One region of the Bacillus sp. THAF10 genome, then DNA from elsewhere that is predicted to be linked to it. Evidence: predicted binding sites of a transcription regulator. Region 1 holds the regulator's gene; the other holds the start of a gene.

The links. Region 1 encodes CtsR, which represses protease genes until heat stress. Its sites were predicted from a motif close to ATGGTCAATAAAGGTCAAACA; they were not measured.
Region 2: a site for CtsR is predicted at 1,879-1,899, ahead of clpP (ATP-dependent Clp endopeptidase proteolytic subunit ClpP). Genes of this name have one in related genera too.

The regions. Positions count from the first base shown of each region.
Region 1 covers NZ_CP045403.1:106,336-110,763, forward strand. Annotated here, with positions in the region: gene FIU87_RS00560 (CtsR family transcriptional regulator) at 1,381-1,842, shown strand; gene FIU87_RS00565 (protein-arginine kinase activator protein McsA) at 1,855-2,403, shown strand; gene FIU87_RS00570 (protein-arginine kinase McsB) at 2,404-3,468, shown strand; gene clpC (ATP-dependent protease ATP-binding subunit ClpC) at 3,491-4,428, shown strand, end outside.
Region 2 covers NZ_CP045403.1:3,425,271-3,429,698, forward strand. Annotated here, with positions in the region: gene FIU87_RS17715 (nuclease-related domain-containing protein) at 2-940, opposite strand; tRNA gene FIU87_RS17720 (tRNA-Arg) at 1,653-1,728, opposite strand; gene clpP (ATP-dependent Clp endopeptidase proteolytic subunit ClpP) at 2,015-2,596, shown strand; gene FIU87_RS17730 (HPr family phosphocarrier protein) at 2,638-2,895, opposite strand; gene whiA (DNA-binding protein WhiA) at 2,977-3,918, opposite strand; gene yvcK (gluconeogenesis factor YvcK family protein) at 3,980-4,428, opposite strand, start outside.

The DNA.
Region 1 (4,428 bases):
AATGCGCCGCTCCTATGAGGACGCCTAGAACACGGAAGTTAAGCTCTGCGGCGCCGATGGTAGTTGGGGGCTGTCCCCCTGTGAGAGTAGGACGTTGCCAGGCAAATGAGAGAAACCAGTGCTTATGTGAGTAGGCGCTGGTTTTTTTGTGTTTTTAAGTGCAAAATTTGCTTATTTTTCATGAAAAGATGGGGTTTGGGGTGATTATTTTAGTTAGATAGCCAAGCTTGACGTGCTCATGAGACATTGCGTGGTAAAAATGCCTGGAATTTAGGTGTTTATTACAAAAAAAGGTAATCAAAATAATCTTTTTCAAAAGTTCGTGCCAAAACCAGGCAAGTTGATGCCGAAACGGTCCGAGTTCGTGCCAAAATTGGTCGAGTTCATGCCAAAAAGCCCCGAGTTGATGCCGATCCTATTTTAGTCACAAATTTTCTCGATCGGACGACCTAAAAATGAAATGAGCTGATAAAAATAGGTCGAGCAGACGTGGTGGACGACGCAAAAATGAGTGGCACTCGTAAAAATAGGTCGAGCAGAGTTGGTGGACGACACAAAAATTAGTAGCACTCGTAAAAATAGGTCGAGCAGAGGTGGTGGACGACGCAAAAATGAGCAGCACTCGTAAAAATAGGTCGAGCAGAGGTGGTGGACGACGCAAAAATGAGTAGAGCTAGAAAAAATAGGTCGAGCAGTTAGTCTGGAAGACACAAAAAAGCGTCCGCACCGTAAAAATAGGTCAAGCAACCAAAACAGCACCAATCCACAGGTATCCTCGCCGCCATCCCAGCCACCCATTCTATGCCCCAGTCCGGCCCATCCCCCTAACCTACTCCACCCACCCCTAACACATGCATCAAAAAGCCATGAATATAAAAAGGAATTTTCGTTGAACTTACTTCCAAGAAATCATGAACAAACGCAAGGTTGCTGCAATAGAAGGTGTGAATGAGCTCGGACTGTGCGATTAATATTGTATGGGAACAGTTCAAGTGCAAGTGCTTCATTTGTTTATTTTACAATGAAAAGATGGGGTAAAGTATGGAGTTAGATGGTCAAAACTGCATACCGGTATAACAATCTCCATTAAATATCCACCACTTCTCTACCTCCACTTCCCAAACTCATTGCCCGCCACCCCCCCATTCTCACCACTTTGAACAAATTTGACCAATACACGTTTAGAGACCGAAAAAAAGTGGAATTCTGATAGTATAATGGGCTTGAAGATTCCCAACGATTCTACATAGGATTACATATATGGTCTTTAAAAGCTGCTGATGCCAAAATTTAGCGAAGGTTATTTGTTGAAATTTTTTTAGAGGTTTTATATATTTTAATTATAGTCAAAGATAGTCAAGGTCAGATTGGAGGGAGAGCATGCGGAACATATCTGATGTGATTGAACAATATTTGAAGCAGGTGCTGGAGCAAAGCAGGGAAAATGCTGCAGAAATCAAGCGGAGTGAAATTGCAGACAGGTTTGAATGTGTACCTTCTCAAATTAATTATGTGATAAATACTCGTTTTACGATGGAACGAGGATATTTAGTAGAAAGCAAGCGTGGTGGCGGGGGCTATATTAGGATAATAAAAATAAAACCTCATGACCAGTTGCAAATGATCAATCAAATTATTGAATTAATAGATGCAAGAGTAACACAATCGAATGCTGAGGATGTTGTATTTCGGTTGGTGGAAGAGAAGGTGATTTCCCCGCGGGAGGCTAAGATTATGCTGAGTGTGATGGACCGATCCGTGTTGTACTTGGGGCTGCCTGAACGGGATGAATTGCGTGCTAGGATGTTAATAGCGATGTTAACGACGTTGAAATATAGGTAGGGGGGATAAACAATGGTGTGTCAGGAGTGTAATGAGCGACCGGCTACCTTGCATTTTACGAAAATCATCAATGGAGAAAAGTCTGAGATTCATGTTTGTGAGCATTGTGCCCATGAAAAGGGGAATATGGCAATGTTTACAGGTGGATCTGGATTTTCCATCAATAACCTATTAGCAGGACTTTTAAATACGGAACAGCCGCTTGCAAATCCGAAAAAGGAAAACTTGGAGCCACAGAAGGTGTTACAGTGTGAACGCTGTAAAATGACGTATCAGCAGTTTGCAAAAATTGGCCGCTTTGGTTGTTCGGAGTGCTATAAAACTTTTTCCGATAGATTACAGCCTATTTTAAAAAGGCTTCATAGCGGGAATACAGAGCATGCTGGGAAAATACCAACAAGAATTGGTGGAAGCTTGCATGTTCGTAAAGAAATAGAGCAATTGAAGCAGGAGCTGCAGGAGTTGATACAGCAAGAGGAGTTTGAGAGTGCAGCCAATACGAGAGATAGAATCAGAGAGCTTGAGCGAGAATTAAGTGATAAAAGAGAGGGGGAGCACTAGATGTCTCTTGAACACTTTTTAAATAATGCGGTGAGTTCCTGGATGAAGCAGGAAGGGCCCTCATCTGATATTGTGTTAAGCAGCAGGGTAAGGCTAGCTAGGAATCTAGAGAAAATGGTTTTTCCAACTGTAGCTAGCAATGAAGAGTCACAAATGGTTGTGGATGTTATGAAGCAGCATTTTGGAGGAAAGACTTTTCACGAGCTTGGTGAAATGGAGTTCCTTTTGATGGAGGAGCTAAACAACTTAGAAAAAAGAGTGCTGGTGGAAAAGCATCTGATAAGTCCACAGCTCGCGGAGGATTCATCATATGGTGCATGTTTATTATCACCGAATGAAGAAGTGAGCATTATGATAAATGAAGAGGATCATATCCGAATTCAGTGCTTGTATCCTGGTTTGCAGCTCGAGCAAGCATTGCAAATGGCAAATTCTCTTGATAATTGGTTAGAAGGAAATATTGATTATGCTTTTGAGGAGAAAAAAGGATACTTAACAAGTTGTCCGACTAATGTGGGTACGGGGCTTAGGGCCTCGGTCATGATGCACCTTCCAGCATTGGTTCTTACGCAGCAGATGAACCGAATTGTTCCAGCAATTAATCAATTAGGATTAGTTGTTAGAGGAATTTATGGGGAAGGTAGCGAAGCATTAGGGAACATCTTTCAGATTTCTAATCAAATGACACTCGGTAAAAGTGAAGAGGATATTGTTCAGGATTTGCTTGGTGTTGTGAATCAGCTGATAACTCAGGAACGCTCTGCCCGTGAAGCATTAGTGAAAACTTCCAACATACAATTAGAAGACAGAGTGTTTCGCTCATACGGGTTACTTTTACACAGCAGGATTATGGAGACGAAAGAGGCAGCAAAATGTTTATCAGATGTAAGGCTTGGCATTGACTTAGGATTTATTGAAGATATATCCCGATCTATTTTAAATGAATTAATGATTTTAACGCAGCCTGGTTTTCTGCAGCAATATGCTGGAGGACCATTAAAGCCAAAGGAACGAGATGTTCGAAGGGCGAGCTTAATTCGGGAAAGAATGAGATTAAAGAGATAAAAACTTTAGGAGGCGATTTTGTATGATGTTTGGTCGATTTACAGAAAGAGCTCAAAAAGTATTAGCGCTTGCTCAGGAAGAAGCCTTGCGCTTAAGTCATACGAATATTGGAACAGAGCATATTCTTCTTGGATTGGTAAGAGAAGGAGAAGGTATTGCGGCGAAAGCGTTGATTGCCCTTGGCTTGGGACCAGAAAAAATACAAAAAGAAGTAGAAAATTTAATTGGTAGAGGACAAGATAGCGGACAATCCATTCCGCACTATACACCAAGAGCGAAAAAAGTGATCGAGCTCTCCATGGATGAAGCAAGAAAGCTTGGACATTCCTACGTTGGAACAGAGCATGTGCTGCTTGGGTTAATTCGTGAGGGAGAAGGAGTTGCTGCCCGCGTTTTAAATAACTTGGGCGTAAGCTTAAATAAAGCACGCCAACAAGTGTTGCAGCTACTTGGCAGCAATGAATCCTCCGGAGGTCATCAAGGTGGGTCCTCTAATAACGTGAACACCCCTACTCTGGATAGTTTGGCAAGAGACTTGACGGCTGTTGCTCGTGAAGGAAGTCTTGATCCGGTGATTGGCCGAAGCAAAGAAATACAACGTGTAATTGAAGTATTAAGCAGAAGAACGAAAAATAACCCAGTGTTAATTGGGGAGCCAGGCGTTGGTAAAACAGCGATCGCAGAAGGTTTAGCACAGCAGATTGTCAACAATGAGGTGCCGGAAATCCTTCGTGATAAGCGCGTGATGACGCTCGATATGGGAACAGTGGTTGCTGGAACGAAATATCGTGGCGAATTTGAGGACCGCCTGAAAAAGGTCATGGATGAAATTCGTCAGGCAGGAAACATCATTCTGTTCATTGATGAGTTGCATACGTTGATTGGAGCTGGAGGAGCAGAAGGTGCGATTGATGCATCGAATATTTTGAAGCCTTCTCTTGCACGTGGGGAATTACAATG
Region 2 (4,428 bases), 770 kb from region 1:
GTTATTGTGGTAGGAGTGAGGTGAGGTTGTAGATGTGGGATTTGGTGTGACCGGATCCGGTGATGTTTAGGTCTTTTAGGAGTCTTCTGATGGTATGCCTATCTTCAAGACGCAAAAACCATTTTAGTTCATTCATGGTAATTTCATGGCTGATTAACAATGCATAGTCCTTGAGTGCTTCACTATGAGCGTCTTTTGAAATTAGGTAACAGTGAGGACATTGCCATTTTCCACGTATTCTTTTCATTACTGTTGTTTTAACTGGTGAGCAGTTTGGGCAAAGCACTCCCGTTAAAAGGTCTGCTTTTAACACATCGTATTGTTCTATAGGAGAACTACTAATCGGAGTATGATCCTTTAACAACATCCTAGAAACTTTATTGTGGAGCTTTTTATCCAAAAGGGTAGTTGGATGTTTTTTAAAAAAAGGTAATAGTTTTTGGTTCAAAGCTGGACTTTTTATTACGTGTTTTTCTATTAGGTATGAAGATGAGAGTACTTTCACCAGTACTTTTGGATGGGTTAACACTACTAACTTTTCACCTGGTAGTTTGGTGAGGCTTTTATTTTTAAACCACTCCATCAGTTTATATGCTTGGTTGCTCACTTGCAGAATGGGGTCTAGGTATACTTTGGCTGGGTGGTCTTCTACTTCTTGGATTAGTTGATGATTTTTGGGATCGAAGAAAATGGTACCGCGGAGGTTTTTGACCTCTAGTATTAGATAGAAATTGGTAAATAGGATTAGGGTATCCATTTGGAAATGAGTGTCCTTGTAGGGGAGTCGTAAGTCATGGAAGATGAAATAAGGGAAGGTGTCTGGTAGAAGCTTCAGATAGTAGTCTAATGCTTGTTCTCCATAGATTCCTGCTTCTTTGATTCCAAGTTCTGTAAGGATATCTTCGTATTTTGGGTGCTGAGGATGAACTCTCCTCTTCATTGCCCTGAGAATTTGGACTCTCAAGGGGGTATTTCTATGTTTTTTTATCAAAAAATCACCTCTTATCTTTGGTGATTATACTATTTGACATAAATCTACAGAATTCCTTCTTTTTTGGAGCGGAATCTTTGGATTTTTTTGGGTGCATATAGTATCTGACAGTTTTTCAGTAAGGATTGCAACACTTTTTGAAGTTATTGTGACACTCTTTGGAGTTATTGTGACACTTTTCAAGTTTATTGTGACACTTCGGGAACCGAAACAAATTCTTGTTCGTTTGGGTTCAATTTTTCGCCGCGCCCTCTCTGTTCCTTCGGGCTTCCTGTTCGACCGTGCCTCCTAATTCGTCCGCGACCTCTTGTCCCCCCGCGCCTCATTGTCCGGCCAAGCCCCTCTGGTTCGTCAGTACCCTCTTGTCCGCCAAAGCTTCTTTGTTCGTTCGCGACACCTTGTGCGCCCGCGCCCCTTTGTTCGTTCGCACATCGGTCACCGCATCCCTTGTCCGACCACGCCCCTCTGGTTCGCCCGCGCACCTTTGTCCGCCCGCGCCCCTCTTGTTCCCCCAAGCACCTCCCCAAAAAAGACAAAACAAAAACCCAGTGCGCCGACACTGGGTGGGTAGTAATAAGGGATATAACGGCGCTTGTCCGTTACAATTTATATCGTATCATGAACAATAAGGTCTTTTCAAAAGTAAGTTCTTCCAGAAAAATGGCGCGCTCGGAGGGATTCGAACCCCCGACTCTTGGTACCGGAAACCAATGCTCTATCCCCTGAGCTACGAGCGCTTCTTGAAAATCGGACTTTATTAATATACCAGATAATCCCGCCCTTGTCGAGAGCCGCAACGCCCTGAATTCCCCAGAGAAGTTTAATCCTAACACGAAGTGGATATGATTAATTACATGGGGAAAAATGGGGGTATTTGCGATGGTTTTTATTTGACCATTCTTGACCTTGTATGTATGATAAGAGTACATAAAGATTAATAAATGGAGCAGGTTCAAGCAGTGTTTTTACCCATTTTTACATATGAACCTTCTCTACTAACATTCATTAAGGAGGAAAAGTGAAATGAACTTAATTCCTACAGTTATTGAACAAACAAGCCGTGGGGAGCGCGCTTACGACATTTACTCCCGCTTATTAAAAGACCGCATCATTATGCTAGGTAGTGCGATTGATGATAACGTCGCTAACTCCATTGTGTCTCAGCTATTGTTCCTAGCAGCAGAAGATCCAGAAAAGGATATTTCCCTATATATTAACAGTCCGGGTGGATCCATCACTGCTGGAATGGCAATCTATGATACGATGAATTTCATTAAGCCTGACGTTAGCACAATGTGTGTGGGAATGGCCGCTTCTATGGGTGCATTCTTATTATCAGCAGGTGCAAAGGGCAAGCGTTTTGCTCTTCCAAACAGCGAAGTGATGATTCACCAACCGCTTGGAGGCGCACAAGGGCAAGCAACGGAAATTGAGATTGCGGCTAAACGCATCTTATTCCTTCGTGAAAAATTAAATACAATCCTTTCTGAAAACACTGGTCAACCAATTGAAGTAATCTCTCGCGACACAGACCGCGACAACTTCATGACGGCAGACCGCGCTTTAGAATACGGATTAATCGACAAAGTGATCAAAAATAACTAACCTACAAAAAAAGAGCATCCCTCCTCGGGTGCTCTTTTTTCTTATCCTTCTTGTTGGACATACTCCGTTAGCGCAGTGATTGCTTCCTCTTCATCCTTACCCTCTGCAATTAACGTGATGGTGGAACCAGAGCCAATCGCTAAACTCATTAAGCCCATAATGCTTTTTGCGTTAACTTTTTTGCCGTCTTTTTCTAAAAAGACCTCACTGGAGAAGCGATTAGCTTCTTGAACGAAAAGCGCTGCTGGGCGAGCTTGCAGGCCGGTTTTCAAACGAACGTCTACTTGTTTTTGTACCATTAGTATTCCTCCTATTTATATTTAATTGGCTATTTTCGCAAAAGTTGTTGCTGCTACGTTTTTCATAGAAAAAGATATTGTTTAAACAGTTTCACCTGCACGCAATTTTTCGGCAATTTCATCGATTTTCCGTAGTCTGTGGTTAATTCCAGATTTGCTAATCGCTCCTCCAGACACCATTTCCCCAAGCTCTTTTAATGTAACATCTTGATAGGTGACGCGGAGCTCGGCAATTTCCCTTAGTTTATCAGGGAGAATCTGTAACCCTACCGTGTTGTCAATATAGCGGATATTTTCCACCTGTCTGATGGCCGCACCAATTGTTTTGTTTAGGTTTGCGGTTTCACAGTTGACTAGACGGTTTACAGAGTTTCTCATGTCCCGGACAATTCGGATATCCTCGAATTTTAATAGCGCCTGGTGTGCACCAATGATACTTAAGAACTCGGCAATTTTTTCTGCTTCCTTTAAGTAAGTGATGTAACCTTTTTTCCGTTCTAATGTTTTACCATTTAGATGAAAGGTATTCATGAGTTCACATAAAGATTCATTATGTTCATGGTACAAAGAAAATATTTCAAGATGATAGGAGGAAGTCTCTGGATTGTTGACTGAGCCCCCTGCTAAGAAGGCACCTCGTAAATAAGAGCGTTTACAACATTTTTTAGAGATTAACTCTCCGGAAATGTCACGAACAAAGGTAAAGCCATCCTTTAAGATCTTTAGTTCATCTAATATATAATGTGCTTGTTCAGCATAACGGACGATATAGACGTTATTTTTCTTCAAGCGCATTTTTTTACGAACCAAAAGCTCCACTGTTACATTATAGATTCTCTTTGTTAATGTATAGATTCTGCGAGCAATGGCGGCATTTTCCGTTTGAATATCTAATATCAATTTCCTATTAGAAAAGGATAAGGAGCCATTCATCCGGATGAGCGCCGCAAGTTCGGACTTTACACAACAATCTTTTGTTTCAATCGTTGTTAGTTCTTTTTTGGTTTCAGACGCATAGGACATCGTTTTCACCCCCAATGTAAAAGGTTATTTGGTGTCTGCAGGGATAAAACGGCCCGCTAGCTTAGTAGGAAGCATCCACATTGAGCATGGAGTATAGCAGGGCAGCGACCTTTTGAGTATCATGACGAATGACGCCATCCTCATAGCGGATAATTTTATCATGGACAATTTCAAGTCCCAACGAGGATAAGGCCGCAATATCATAAACTACAGGTGTTGCAGACTCTTTTTTATAGCGAAGTGCAATTTCATCTGGAATGCCTTCGTCGTTCACTAATATCGTATCAATAAAGCTACAGCCAAGGTGCTTATTTAATGCTTTGACGTGATCACTTGCGGTGTAGTCCAAGGTTTCACCAGCTTGGGTCATGACGTTGCAAATATATACTTTCTTGGCGCTAGAGTTACAAACAGCCTCTCCAATTTTCGGAACAAGCAAATTAGGTAAAATGCTTGTGTATAGACTCCCTGGTCCTACAATAATCAAATCGGCCTTTTGAATCTCTTCAA